2 regions of the Enterococcus faecium genome follow, and region 2 is predicted to be linked to the other one. Evidence: riboswitches for the same ligand, from Rfam matches in the RefSeq annotation. Region 2 holds a riboswitch; the other holds the start of a gene.
The links. A riboswitch is a leader RNA that binds a small molecule or an ion and turns the genes downstream of it on or off. The one in region 2 is predicted to bind preQ1.
Positions count from the first base shown of each region.

Region 1 (7,851 bases), 1.1 Mb from region 2:
CAATAAAAAGAAATGGCAAGGGAGAGGATTAGATGAAAAAAGAAGAAAAAATCGCGATTTTACAAGAGATTATCCGAATTAAATCAGTGAATGGAAACGAAGGTGAAGTAGCAGCCTATTTGAATAAGCTTTTGGCAAAGCATGACATAACAGGAGAGATTGTTTCTTACAGAGATGGTAGAGATAATTTGATTGCTCGTTACCAAAAGGGCCAATCAGGAAAAGTGTTAGGCCTATCTGGGCATATGGATGTCGTGGCGGCTGGTGATGAATCGTCTTGGACCTATGCACCCTTTGCAGCAGAAATCCATGGGAACCGTTTGTACGGACGTGGTGCTACAGATATGAAGAATGGCTTGGCAGCAATGGTGATTGCCATGATCGAACTGAAAGAGTCAGGAAAACCATTTAACGGAACAGTCAAATTATTAGCCACTGTCGGAGAAGAAGTGGGTGAACTAGGTGGGGAACAGCTCACGAAAGCAGGCTATGTAGATGACTTAGATGCCTTGATCATCGGAGAGCCAACCAATTACAGTTTGATGTATACGCACATGGGATCAATCAACTATACAGTCACCTCGCACGGAAAAGAAGCGCATAGCTCTATGCCAGACCAAGGTTATAATGCAATCAATCACCTAAATGAATTCATTACGAAAGCAAATGCTGAAATGAATCACCTCGCTGAAACAATCGAGAATCCTGTCCTAGGAAAAACAATCCATAATGTTACATTGATCAGTGGCGGGAATCAAGTCAACAGCATCCCAAGCCATGCGCAGCTCCAAGGGAACATTCGATCGATTCCAGAATACCCAAATGATAAAATCATTGCATTGCTGCAATCAATCGTCAATGAATTGAATCAAGAGACAGACTATCATTTGGAATTGATGATCGATTACAACAAAATACCTGTCAAAGCTGATCCAGATTCTCCTTTGATTCATTGCATTCAGCAACAATTCAGCCAGCCATTACCTTTAGTTGGAGCGGCAGCAACAACGGATGCAGCCGAATTTACGAAAGCTAACCATTCCTTCGACTTTGTCGTCTTTGGGCCTGGTGTCGTTACTTTGCCTCATCAAGTAGATGAGTATGTTGAAATCGATAATTATTTGGATATGATCGAAAAATATCAAGGAATTATTTTATCCTACTTAGCGTAAGATTTTTTTAATAAATGAAAAAACAGAGCCAGATTAGCATTATTTTGCTAATCCAGCTCTGTTTATTCAGCCTATTTTTCTTTTTGAATATATCAAGCGTTGTGGCAACATAGTGATGACTAATGAAACAACGACGATAGACAAAAAGCGATCAAGGTAGTCTGTACCCGCCTGTACCAAGATCACACTTGTTGTCTGACTTAAACCTAACCCATGTAATAGCTGAACGATCATACTGGATCCTGAGGAGGTGATCCCGCCAAATAACTGAACGGTAATGATCGAAGAAACGATCGTTCCAGGTACCGACAAAATCAAAGCGAGTAATAACAGTTTCAAGCTGTTTTTATCTTTGCCGAGATATCTTGGCAAAATCAATCCAGCAAGCAAGCCTGTGAGAATTTGGATTGGCGAATAATACAGAGAAAAAATATCTGTAGTCACTCCACTTAAAATACCGCTGGACAATCCTGTCAGCATTCCTGGTATGGGACCAAGTAACGCGCCAGCAAAAATCGTTCCAATAGAGTCTAGATAGACTGGCAAACGAAGCCATAAAGCAATCGTTCCTCCAACATAATTGATCCCAATACACAAAGCCATCATTGTAAGTACGCGAGTTGCCATCTTGTTTTTATTCATTTTGTTAGCCCATCTTTAACCTTTCCAAATCTTTCATAATCGTTTCTTCTTGTGCATTTAAAAGAACGGTTAAAAACTTTTGGAAAAAAAGACGAGTATCTACTTTTGTCATAATTTTACTGTTAGCAGATTTCTGCCAAAATTCATAACGATCAACCAATGTTTGTCCGCGACTTATTCCTTGAGTTTCTACAGCAGTGAAGCTTTTAAAGCCTTCACAGATGGACTCATCGATAAAATAAGCAACAGCTAATGGATCATTGATGACACATCCTAAGATTCTTTCTTGTTTCCAGTGAAAGTCAAAATAAAAACGAGTGATCGCTTTTAGATACTCTCCCTCTTCAGGATTCATTTGGCAGCAATATTCAAGGATAGTCGGTGTCAAGACGATTTCTCTTGTCACATCTAACCCAACCATTTCTATCGGTTGTTTGAGCTTTTCGAATACATAAGAAGCTGCTTCAGGATCACACCAGTAATTGTATTCAGCAACTGGTGAACAGTTACCATGGCTTTTGTAAGTTCCGCCCATTGAGACAAAACGATCCATATGTTTCCCAACAGATGGGCTGTTTTTCAAAGCAGAAGCGATATTGGTCAAAGGCCCCAAAGCAATGACTGATGTATCTGTTTTTTCTTTGAAATAATCAGTCAGAAAATCAACTGCATGGAGCGATTCTGCCTGTTTGGCTAAGACCATCGGGAAATTTGTGTCCCCTAATCCATCCAACCCATGAGTGTCTTGCGCACTAATGAAAGGTTGCTTCAAAGGTTTTTCCATTCCTTGATAAACAGGGATATCTAAACGATCACAGCGCTCCAAACATTTCAGCACATTCTGCGTACCGATATCTACAGGGACATTCCCGCAAACGACGGTAATAGCAACTACTTCGATATCAGGGGATTTGACAGCTAGTGATAAAGCTAAAGTGTCGTCGATCCCTGGATCGCAATCAATAATTACTTTACGCATTATTTCCAATCTCCTTTCTTTAGAGATACTTAGTTTTTTATTCTGGGAAGTTTCCGAACCAGTCCAAGACGAGTGTCTTGTTTATAATGCACGAAATTAGTATACTGGCTTTTATTGTGAATGTAAATGCTCTCTTACAAGTAAATCTATTGAGAAGAACTTTAAGTAAATGATACAATGAAAAAGAAATGGAATTTACGTGTGCCGAAGAAAAAGAATCCTATTGATCGGTATATTGTATAATAAATAGATTATAGTTTGGCAGAAAGCGGCGGGTGTACGATGGTTATTTTTTATTTCATTCTTATTCTGATATTTATAGGAATCAGTTACCATTTTCTTTCTTATTTTTATGCAAAGAAATTAGTAAGAGCGGGGGTACAGAGAGGCTATGACTGGTATGAAGAAACTGGGCACCGCTTGATGGATCCTGCTGCAGTCACGTCAGTAGAAAAAAAGCGACAAAAATTAGAAGAAGAGTGTGAAAGCTTCTGGGAACAAGGAATACCAAAAACGATCAAAAGTTATGACGGGTTGAAACTAGCTGGACAGATGTTACTCCAACCAACTCAGCAGAATAAATGGGTCATTTGTGTACATGATTATCGAAGTACAGGGAAAAGAGATATGTCTCATATAGGTAAAAGATATGCAGAGAAAGGATTCAACGTTCTTATACCCGATTTACGTGCGCATGGAGAAAGTGAAGGAGAAATCATCGGAATGGGATGGCTAGACCGGCTAGATTTAATTGCATGGATCCAACTCATCTTAGATGAACAACCAGATGCATCCATTATTTTGCACGGCGGTTCGATGGGCGCTTCTACGATTATGATGGCAAGTGGTGAAAAGCTTCCATCTGCAGTCAAAGGATTTATCTTAGACAGCGGATATGTTTCTGTTTATGCGGAATTTCGGTATATGTTAAGTAAAATCACGGTCTTTCCTAAAAAAATGATCATGAGATATGCGAATCACTATGCTCAGAAATACGCAGGTTATTCTTTAAAGCAAGCATCAGCTACAAGACAGCTTGGTAGTAACCATTTGCCTTTGTTAGTCATCCATGGTGAAAGAGATCATTTTGTTCCTACAGAAGCAGCATACACGATTCAAAACGCTACGGCAGGGGATAAAGCATTACTGCTTGTTCCAGAAGCAGAACATTTGGAAGCATCGATGAAAGATCCGAAAACCTATTGGACAGTGATTTTTTCATTTATTGAACAAAGAATAACGATGGATTGATTTTCTCTTCCTTTTTGTAAGCAACACGAGGATAAATAATTGTTTATAGACCATGAGACTGTTAAAATAAGGTAGGAATAAAAAAATATCAGTTATTTGAGGAGTGCGGCATATGGAAATCAAAGAGGAAAAAAATCGTCTTGCTTTATTCAATGATGAGCAACAAGAAATCGGAGAAATGACATGGTCGGATGCGGGGCCAGACATCATGATCATTGACCATACATTTGTCGATCCAGCATATCGTGGTCAAAAATTAGCTGAAAAGCTAGTGTATACTGGAGTAGAACTAGCAAGACGAGAGGGGAAAAAGATTATCCCTTTATGCCCTTACGCAAAAAAAGAGTTTGAGAAGAAACCAGAGTATCATGACGTCTTACGCCAATCATAATAATAACAGCTGAAAGATTTGCACTTTCAGCTGTTTTTCCATTTATATAGAGTTGTCACGGAGTTTTATCTATGATAAAGTTAAAGAGACGATATCTTTTGGGAAGGAGGCTGCTATATGTATAATTTAATTTTGGGAATCGTGATCGTTTTATCGATTGTTATGGTCATTGCGATTATGATGCAGCCAAGCAAGCAAAATAGTGCAGCGAGTGCATTTACCGGCGGTGCGGATCAACTATTCGGCAAACAAAAAGCTCGCGGCTTTGAAGCTGTCATGCAGCGATCAACTGCAGTCATGGGAGCTGTCTGGATGATCTTATTATTTGTCCTAGCATTTTTATCTTCGAAGTAGTCGAATAAGCCTCTCGCACAACGGCGGGCGGCTTTTTTTATTGCAAAGAGAACGCTTAAGAAGAAGTTATGAAAGAAACTATGGTAAAATGAGGCGAAAGAGGTGAAACGAGTGAAACAATTACCAAAACCCCTTTATGCAAAACATGGAAAACGAGCAGTTTTGCTGCTTCATGCGTACTCAGGAAGTCCAAATGATGTCCGGATGCTCGCACGGTTTTTAGAAAAAGCAGATTATACAGTCTATGCGCCGCTATTTAAAGGACATGGAACGATGGAGCCATATGATATCTTGCAAGAAAAAGCAGAAAGCTGGTGGGCAGATACTAAAAAAGCTATCCATTTTTTACAGTCTGAACAGTTTTCTGATATTGCCGTATTGGGATTATCGATGGGTGGCATCTTTGCTGTACGGGCACTAGAAGAAGAATCAGTAATTGGCGGCGGTTTTTTCTGTTCGCCCCTGTCTCCTGTAGAAACAAACGTGCCTGAAAATTTTGAAAAATATGTACGTCAAGTGCTGAAGATAGCAGGCAAATCAGAAAAAGAAATCAATGAAAAAGCTGTGTCTTACCGCTCGTTAGCTGAACATCAATTAATGGATATACAAGACCAAGCAGCAATCGCAGAAAGTAGACTATCAGATATCCAACAGCCAATATTTTTAGCTCAAGCTGGGAAAGATGAAATGATCGACCCAAATGGTGTATTTGAAACGGCACGCAAATTGAGCCGCCAACGAGTGACACTTCAATGGTATCCTGAAAGCGGTCATGTGATTACAGTTGGCACAGCAAGACGCGAATTAGAAAAAGACGTGTTGGAATTTTTAGAAAAATTACCTTGGAATGAGGAATAAATATGACAAAAGAAACAATAAAAGAGAAAATTCTCTTTTTCATGGAAAGCAGTCGCAAACGTAGTTTTTCTATGGAAGAAATCGCTGAAGGTCTAGGCTTTCAAAAAAGCGATGATTTTAAATTACTAGTACAAACGATTGCTCAAATGGAAAGAGAACAGAGTATCGTTTTCAATAAAAAAGGAAAAGTCAAACTTCCTTTAAAACCGATCTTGGTCGAAGGGACATTTCGGGCAAATGAACGAGGATTTGGATTTGTAACGATTGATCCCGAAGAAGATGATATCTATATCCCGAAAGAAGCGACTGGCTTTGCAATGGATGGGGATACCGTAGCAATTGATATCATGAAGCGAGCAAATACAGATATGGATCGCGGAGCAGAGGGAAAAGTAGTGGAGATTCGAGACCGAGCGACTACTCAGTTAGCCGGAGAATTTGTTGCTTATTCAGACGAAGAGATACAGGAAACGGATCTTTATGGTGTGGTCATCCCGAAAGATAGAAAGCTTAACCAATTCAAAGTGTATGCAGCGGCAGAGGGAGTTCGTCCAGTTGACGGAAGTATTGTATTGATCGAACTGACCCATTACCCTGAAAAAGGGTATGCAACTAGTTTAGAAGGGATAATCAAGCAAGTGATTGGTCATAAGAATGACCCTGGCATGGATATCCTCTCGATTGTCGTGGCTAACGGTATTCCTACAAAATTTCCTGATGATGTGTTATCTGAGGCAGATGAAGTTCCAGACCAGATCAGCGAAAAGGATATTGTTGGACGCAGAGATTTAAGAGATCAGCTCATCGTTACGATTGATGGAGAAGATGCAAAAGATCTAGATGATGCAGTGACGGTCAAAAAATTAGAAAATGGTAATTATTTTCTTGGAGTACACATTGCAGATGTATCTTACTATGTGACGCAAGGCAGTCAACTGGACAGAGAAGCATACGAAAGAGGAACAAGTGTCTATTTGACCGATCGAGTGATTCCGATGATCCCACAACGTTTATCCAATGGTATCTGTTCATTGAATCCCCATGTTCCACGACTCACCATGAGTTGTGAAATGGAGATCGATCCAAATGGACAAGTTGTCTCTCATGAGATTTTTCCAAGTGTGATCCAAACAACAGAACGGATGACCTACACAGCTGTCAATCAAATCTTAGAAGATCAAGATGAAGAAACGATGCAACGTTATGCTCAGCTCGTGCCTATGTTCCAAGAAATGGGTGAATTGCATCGAATCCTTGAAATGATGCGAATCAAACGTGGAGCGATTTCTTTTGAGGATCGTGAAGCGAAGATCCTTGTTGATGCTGAAGGACACCCAAATGATATCCAGCTAAGAAGCAGAGGGATAGGTGAACGCTTGATCGAATCCTTTATGCTTGCTGCCAACGAAACGGTAGCTGAACATTATAATAAATTAAATCTTCCGTTTATTTATCGAATCCATGAACAGCCAAAAGAAGAAAAAATGCAGCGCTTCTTTGATTTTGCTTCAGCTTTGGGCATTCTGGTACGAGGAACGAAAGGAACGATCACACCGAAAGATTTACAGCATGTGATCGAAGGAGTAGAAGATAAACCAGAAGCTGCAGTTATCAATACTATGTTGCTAAGAAGTATGCAACAAGCACGCTATTCAGAAGACAATTTTGGGCATTATGGCTTAGCAGCAGATTACTACACACATTTTACATCTCCTATTCGACGCTATCCCGATCTGATCGTCCATCGGCTGATCCGTTCTTATAGCCAAGATAAAAGTGAAAGCAATCAAAGTTTATGGGCTGAGGAACTTCCTGAAATCGCGGATCATAGTTCTAAGATGGAGCGTCGCGCAGTAGAAACAGAACGTGAAGTAGATGCGATGAAGAAAGCAGAATTCATGATGGACAAAGTGGGAGAAGAATTCGACGGGATCATCAGCTCTGTTGTGAAATTCGGACTGTTTATCGAACTACCGAATACAGTAGAAGGATTGATCCATATCAATGAATTGAAACAAGACTACTTCCATTTTATTGAAAATCATTTAGCGCTTGTAGGTGAAAGAACTGGACTGACTTTTAAAATCGGACAAAAAGTGCGCGTAAAAGTAGTCAAAGCTGATCCAGATGAACGAGCAGTGGATTTTGAACTCGTTTCCGCAGAAGAGGTCACTGCGTTGGAACGTCCAAAAGCACGCAATGGA
Region 1 is NZ_CP118955.1:729,027-736,877, forward strand. It holds gene PYW34_RS03395 (ArgE/DapE family deacylase) at 33-1,172, shown strand; gene PYW34_RS03400 (ECF transporter S component) at 1,239-1,814, opposite strand; gene PYW34_RS03405 (nucleoside hydrolase) at 1,819-2,793, opposite strand; PreQ1 riboswitch class I at 2,817-2,861, opposite strand; gene PYW34_RS03410 (alpha/beta hydrolase) at 3,076-4,044, shown strand; gene PYW34_RS03415 (GNAT family N-acetyltransferase) at 4,157-4,435, shown strand; gene secG (preprotein translocase subunit SecG) at 4,553-4,789, shown strand; gene PYW34_RS03425 (alpha/beta hydrolase) at 4,892-5,647, shown strand; gene rnr (ribonuclease R) at 5,650-7,851, shown strand, end outside.
Region 1: it holds a riboswitch for preQ1, as region 2 does, so the genes downstream of both, PYW34_RS03405 (nucleoside hydrolase) here and PYW34_RS10600 (QueT transporter family protein) in region 2, are expected to answer to the same signal.

Region 2 (7,851 bases):
CGTGATCGACAATTCTTTGTTCAGGTGTTCAAAAACAGATGTTACTCCTTCTGCCCCACCTAGATTCAACCCATAAATCACTGGTCGGCCAATCGCAACTAAGTCAGCACCACTTGCCAGAGCTTTGAAGACATGCTCTCCTCGACGGACACCAGAGTCGAAAATCACTGGTACACGTTTGTTGACTACTTCGGCAATTTTTGGCAATACTTCAAAGGACGCAGGACCTCCATCTAGTTGACGTCCACCATGATTGGATACCCAGATACCATCTGCCCCTGCAGAGATAGCGATTACTGCATCTTCTGGCGATTGTATTCCTTTTACGATAACTGGAAGATGGGTGATTTCTTTGATTGTTTTGATGTCATCTGGTGTCAAGCCTTGTTTTGCAGCTGCATAAATTTCTGCGATTCCTTTTCCTTCGCCATTACCACTTGCACTTTGTTCGCTATACGCAGCTAAGTTAGGCATTGGTAATGGAAATTGGAATTGATTGATGACGTCTTCTTCACGGTAACCACCGAGCGTTGAATCTGCCGTTAAAATGATAGCTTTAGCCCCTGCTTCTACTGCTTTGTTCAAAATGAACTCATTGAATCTGTCGTCTTTACTCATATATAATTGGAAAAACTGCGGTGCGCCTGGCGCTGCATCGGCTGCGTCTTTGATTGTCGTATTTGCATAAGTGCTGATGGAAAAGATTGATCCAGCAGCAGCTACTCCTTTAGCTGTATCAGCTTCCCCTTTTTCATGTGCCAATCCTTGGGCCGCTGATGGCGCTTGGATAATCGGTGTATCTAATTCAATTCCGAAAACAGATGTATGCAAATCGGCTGAGTCGATTCCGCGTAATATCCGTGGCATGATTTTCTTTGTATTAAAAGAAGTCGTATTTTCTTTCATCGTCCACTCATCTTCAGAACCACCGCGAATATAGCCAAAAGCTCCTGCTTCCATGCGCTCTTTTACACGACCTTCTAGTTAGGCAATGTTTACAATATCGATTGGATGTTCTTCATTACTTGTATGATAAGTCATAGTAGATCCTTCTTTCATCTTCTTGATTACATATAAATCATACTAAACTTACAAAAAGTAAGCAAACATTTACTCTCAGATACTTTTATCGCTATTCTTTCCAAATAAATCGACTTACAAGCTGATCTACTTCTTGGTTTTCATGAAGCATACTATGAGAGGCATTTTCACCTGTCACTACTTTTTCCTCTATTTCATTTCCGCGTTGCTTCAACAACGCATAGACCGCTAATGCACTGTTTAACGGTACTGTTCCATCACTCAAGTCTGTTTCATCTAGTTGACCAGCAATCAAGAAAAATCGAGTGGTTATAGGAATATTACCGATCATTTGCTGGTAATCTTGATAGCGGTTAGAAACGACAGCAGGCCCCTTTGCTAACTCATCTGTCAGAGACTGCGCACTATCATCGACAAAATCATTAAAAGGCGCGCCAATTGCTGTTAATGTCTGAACTTGTGGCAATGACGTATCCTGTCCATACGTTCCTAAATAGCGTAGTGCACTAACTCCTCCCATGGAATGCCCCACTATGTTGACTTTATCTATGCCGTAGTTTTCTTTCAGATACAAAAGACAAGTTTTGATCCATTCTGCTTGATTCCACTCGTTATTTTTATTATCTTCAAACAATACTTGGACCATCGGATTGTCTGCTTTTCCAGACAAATCTCCTGTTGCTTGTATTTGTCCATCTGTTCCTACTGTTAAAACCAATTCTTTTACTGCTTGCTGATTTTTTTCCAAACGCCGCAACATCCCTTTAAAGGAATTTTCTGTCCCGCTGTAGCCGTGGAAAAAAAGTGTTGGAATAGTGGTTTTTTCTATCACTTTACTGGATTCTGCCGTTTTTTCTTTATCAGAAACTTCAGTAGTATTTATCTTCGTCGTCTGGCAACCACTTAACGCAAACAAACTGATAAGGACTAAAGCTGCTGCAGTTGCACGTTTGCATAAATTTTTGATTGGTTCTGTCATACACCTCTTCCTTTCCATATAGAAAAAAGAAAGACTTGAAAGGCCAATCATATGATCGACATTTCAAGTCTCTTTATTAATCGATTTTATCTACTTGATCGAAATCAAGTTCTGTACTGGTTTCACGTCCAAACATATCGATGTTGACTTTCAATTTTTCTTTTTCTCCGTCAACTTCTGTTACTTGTCCTTCTAATCCAGCAAATGCGCCTTCGATGATTTTCACGACTTCGCCAACTTCTACTTCTAGATCATTTTGTCGCAGGCTCATACCGATAGAACGCAAGATATGATTGACTTCTTCTGGAAGTAATGGTGCTGGTTTGCTTCCGGCTCCGTGTGAACCAACGAATCCTGTCACACCAGGTGTGTTGCGGACAACATACCATGAAGCGTCTGTCATGATCATTTCAACAAGTACGTATCCTGGGAATGTTTTATGAACGATTTCTTTTTCTTTCCCATTTTTGACTTCAGTTTCTTTTTCTTCAGGAACAACGACACGGAAAATAAAGTCGGCCATTTTCATACTTTGCGCACGAGATTCGATATTTGCTTTTACTTTGTTTTCATATCCTGAATATGTATGCAAGACATACCAGTTTTTTTCAAAAGATTCCATTGAAGGCTCCTCATTTCATTGTAAAATAAAAAAACCTCAGTACACCCGAAGTTTTTCTTTCGCTTCATTATAGCACTAAAAGTACGTTGTGGCTAGCGAGTTATTTTAAAATCCAGCCAAATAAGCTTTGGATGGCTGTATCCATTACGTAAAACATCAATCCGAAAATAATAGAAGTTTCGATGACTACTAACGTATCTTTACGGAGTTGTTTTCTGCTTGGCCAAGTTACTTGTTTGATTTCATCTTTTACGCTTTTTAGAAATTTCATGAGACAACCTCCCTTGCTACTGTTTATTTCGTTTCTTTATGTAATGTATATTGATTACAATATTTACAAAACTTATTGATTTCCAAACGTTCGCCGCTTTTTCCTTCACTGACTGATTTTGTGTAGTTGCGAGACCCACAAACGGAACAAGCGAGTGCTGCTTTTTTCTTTGCCATTTACTTCTGCCCCCTTGCTGAGAATCAGACTTATACTTCATAACAGTATCACGTAACTTTTTACTTGTCAATTTGTGAAATAAACTATCTATTGTTTTGGATAAAATTATGATATGATTAATTTGAAATTAAGCTAAAATGAGACAATTGGAGGTATAGCGATGCTATTAAAAACACTTGTATATAAGAAAAAAGATCTGACAACCGTTACAGAGACTAGTACATTAGAAGAAGCATTAAAAATTTTAGAAACTTCCGGATACCGTTGTGTGCCGATCTTAGATTCTTCAGGTAATATTTTCCGTGGAAACATTTACAAAATGCATATCTATCGTCATAAAGCAAATGGCGGTGATATGACGCTTCCTGTCACTCATCTTTTGAAAAACGCTACAAAGTTCATTTACCTGGATACTTCTTTCTTCAAAGTATTCTTTACGATCAAAGAGCTTCCTTATATTGCTGTCCTTGACAGTGAAAATCATTTTTATGGTATTTTGACACATAGTACGTTGCTTAATATGCTCTCTCAATCTTGGAGCGTAGAACAAGGAAGCTATGTACTGACAATTGCTTCCACAGGAAAGCAAGGAGATTTGGCTGCTATTGCAAAAATCATTTCAAAACACAGCAGCATTGCCAGCTGTATTACTCTTGATATCGAAAAAGACGAATACATTCGACGTACATTGATCACGCTACCGGCTAACACTGAAGCGAAAGTATGTGAAACGATCGTCAACCACTTAGAGAAAAAGAATTATAAAGTGGTAGAAATTGAAAATTTGCAAAACCAAGAAGCATAATCAAAAAGCGAAAAAAGAAAACAGCTAATCTGCTTTCTTTTTTCGCTTTTTATAATTAGACACGCTTTTCAAAATCAAGCGCGCGATCTAAATAATACATCAATGGTGCTGAAACAGCCATGACGATAAACTCACTTAATGCAAGCGTGCCATAGGTTGTCCAAAATGCTTGGCCACCTGTTGGAACTAACATATAAGCAATCAGTCCCATGCTGATGGTAAAGAAGATCGTGTTCAATACTAAACGCATCTTTACATTTTTCACTTTGTTTTGCAATAAAGCTGTCAGGCCTAAAGAAAGCAATGTTTGGCCGCCACCAAAAACCACATCCATGATACCAAAACCAAAGAAGGCATTATAGACGATGACCCCGCCTAAAACTCCCCAAAGCAATTTACGGTTAAAGACAACTAAATGATTCAAACTTTCTGAAATACGAAACTGGATCGGCCCTGAGGATACAGGCGCAACTAAAATAGTTAACGCTAGATAAAGAGCCATGATGATGCCATTTACAACGATTACGGATAACCGTTGTCTGCTTTTCGTTTTTTGCATTTTCTCTCCTCTTTTCTCCTAGTTTTTTTAACGCGGGATGGTTGATGAACCGCGGTTATGTGAAACAAACAATAATTATAACAGACTTTTCATTTATTTCAATCCGTCTTATCTGCTTTTAAAAAAGCAAAAGCTTAAACAATGTAAACGTTTGCTAAAAATCGTGGGATATGGTATAAAGTAAGTGTAAGGGGTCATAAGAATTCCCAGTAAAGCAGACGAAGTAGGATCTGCAAGAACAGAATTGTTGTGAAACTTAAATAAATAAAAAAGGATGTGGGAATTTGAGCAACCTCTTACTAGAGAACGGTCTAGCAAGCAGCTGAAGATCTAAGTGGACATGCCGAACCTTGGAACTTCTCCTTACGTAAGTAATGGATCATGCGCTTGCTAGGCTTTTTTGTGTTTTTCGGTCTTCGGACCTTTTTCATTTTCCTAGACTTCTGCTATAATAACCAAGAATTAATTTTGTAACAGATTTTTTTGAAAAAACAAGTTTCTTTCATTCAAAAAATAGAAAAAGCTTGCTAATTATTGGTTAACCAGCAAACAGGAGTATTAAAATATCTTGTTTTATTGAATAGCAGGAGGAAATCATGAAATTCCATTATCATATATTGATCAATCCATCGGCAGGCAGCGGAAATGGCTATAAAGTAGCAGAAAGAATTTTACCGGTATTAAAAAATAAGCATATTGACTATACACTTCATTATAGTGAATACAAAGGACACGATGCTGAGATTGCTGAAACTTTGGCAAAAGAAACATTGATTCCTTGGATAGAAGAAGAACAGAAAACAATCGATACTTTCCCCCTTTTGATCATCGTAGGAGGTGACGGCACCTTACATCAGGTACTTGATACTTTCTATCAGATGGAAGTAGAATTCCCAGTTGCTTATATTCCAGCAGGTTCTGGAGATGATTTTGCTCGAGGGGCAGGCCTTCCAAAAAATCCCAAAAAAGGACTTCAGCTGATTTTAGCAGCTCAATCACCAGAAAAAGTCCACATAATGGCTTATGAAGAAAAAATAAGTGAAAAAAAAGGAATAGCTGTTAATAATTTCGGTATAGGATTAGATGCAGCTATCGTCCATGCGACAAATCATTCTTCCACAAAAAAGCGATTGAACAAATACAACTTAGGATCATTTTCGTATTTATTCTCTATTCTCCGTGCTTTATTCACTCAAAAAGGATTTCCAATTCTGGTAGATGCAGGAGGAAAACAATTAAGTTTTTCAAACGCATTTTTATGTACAGCAACGAAGCATCCTTTTTTTGGCGGAGGAATCGCGATTGTTCCAACTGCTGATGCGTCTAAACCAGTCATTGATTTTGTCGTGGTCGAACGAATCAATTTCTTTAAAATCTTGTGGCTCATTCTTTTACTTATACAGAAAAAACAATTGAAATCGAAATATTTCCATCACTACACAACAAACAGATTACGTATCGTTTCAACAACACCGCAACATGGTCAAGAAGATGGAGAAGAAATGGAAAAACGACCTTTTGATATCACAATAACCACAACTAAACAGTTGTTTTGGTGTTAATAAAAGAGGTTTTGTCAGAAGCTACATCTGGAACACCGTTTATTCGGAAAAAAGGACTGTGACACGACTTTTGTCACAGTCCTTTTTTTACTATGCAGTTAATTCTTTGCCCAATTGGGTTGCCATCGATAGTTTCTTTCTTTACCCAAAATAAATTGGATCATTGAAAACACCGCAGCAAAAGCAACTAAGACACAACCATTGAACCAAAAAGATTCTGCAAATGTTTGATTGTAACTGAGTGTTTCACTGATCAAGTTATTATTTTGAACAAACCAATATGTTGGTGTGAATGCCGCTATTTTGCTAACCATTTCTGGCAAGTATTCTGCTGGTACAAACACCCCACCGATAAAGCAACTGCCTGTGATAAAAATATCTTTGATCCCACCGCTGGTTTCTGAGTTTTTTACCAATGAAGTGATACAAGCCGAAAAGCTAATGATCGGCAATAAAAACAAGAAAGTATTTAAAATATGATACCATACCGTTATATCCCACGAGGTGTGGATCACTAACAGAACCATTAGAAGTAAGAAGCCACTGAACAACAGCAGCGAGTAACTAATCAAACTAAAGGTTACTTTGCGATTCAAGTTTCGTTTGGTAATGGGCGCACTCTGGTTTCGTTTACTGATCTCTTTGCGATTAAACGCTAGATTGATGACGCTGAAACCGCTAAAAATGGATAGAAACAACCCATAAGACAAGAAATTAAAGGTTGTGCCCGTCAACAGCTTTTTCATCCGCTGACTATATCCCGCACTTAGCTCAACTTCTCCAGTAACCGAGAGTGCCATTTGTGTCTGTTCCATAGCTGCATCGATTGTTTTATCTTCTTCTTGAAACAGAATCAGTGTTTGCAAAAAGGTGTTCACTTGCTGTGTAACAACTGTTTTAGAAAAGGCATCTGGGCGACTCTGTATCTTGATCGTCGGCATCTTTCCTACTTCGACTTGTTCGGTAAAGTCTGCAGGCAGATGTAAGATAATGTTTACACGATTAAAATAAAGAGCATCATCGATTTCTTTTTGTGAGGTTCCATCCAATGTAACGACTGTTTCCTTGTCATTCAAATATTTACGAAGGCCATCGACTACAGGCGACTCTTCTTCACTAATCAAGGCGATTTTCGCATCTTGCAGAGAGGTATTTTCAACATCAATATTTTGCGCAAAAAAGAATGTGGCAACAACAGTGATAATTACACCTATCAGTAAATTCGATTTATTTGCTTTAAGCAATGTCCAAATCGTTTTATAAAGCGTCATAACGCACCCCTCTTTCCATCCAAGCATTTCCTAACGCAAAAAGGAAAATAAATCCGATCAACCATAGAAGATTGGTATAAAAACTAGCCAAATCAGTGTAGAAATAAAGTTTATACAAACTTTCGCTGATCAAGTTGACGAGATTTAATTGACCAACAATCGGAATATGAAGATCAATCCAATACTTCACTTGTTCCGACCCCATCATACCAGCAAAAAAGCTCATCGCAATCGTCACTGAAATCAAGATGCTATCCTTTTGCACCAGATTCATTTTTGGTATCAAATTACCAACCAATGTACCTAACAAAATCGCACACAACGACCCCAGAGCGGTAACAATCATCAACCATTGCCAACGTTCACCAAAGTCTACTTGATAGATAAAACGAAAGACAGCTAACATAATATAAATCTCTGTCAAAACAATCGTAAAGCTTGCTGCCAAATTAGCGATTGAAACTAACGATTGCTTTCTAGGAATCAAGGACAAGCGAATACCATTTGACGATTGATTTGCTTGCTGATCCTGTACATTGCGGACCCCCCACATCGTCCCGTAGA
Region 2 is NZ_CP118955.1:2,167,266-2,175,116, forward strand. It holds partial or broken gene PYW34_RS10570 (lactate oxidase) at 1-1,041, opposite strand, end outside; gene PYW34_RS10575 (alpha/beta fold hydrolase) at 1,133-2,020, opposite strand; gene nusG (transcription termination/antitermination protein NusG) at 2,097-2,642, opposite strand; gene secE (preprotein translocase subunit SecE) at 2,743-2,913, opposite strand; gene rpmG (50S ribosomal protein L33) at 2,937-3,089, opposite strand; gene cbpA (cyclic di-AMP binding protein CbpA) at 3,251-3,895, shown strand; gene PYW34_RS10600 (QueT transporter family protein) at 3,951-4,454, opposite strand; PreQ1 riboswitch class I at 4,467-4,513, opposite strand; gene PYW34_RS10605 (diacylglycerol/lipid kinase family protein) at 5,051-6,016, shown strand; gene PYW34_RS10610 (ABC transporter permease) at 6,115-7,287, opposite strand; gene PYW34_RS10615 (ABC transporter permease) at 7,274-7,851, opposite strand, start outside.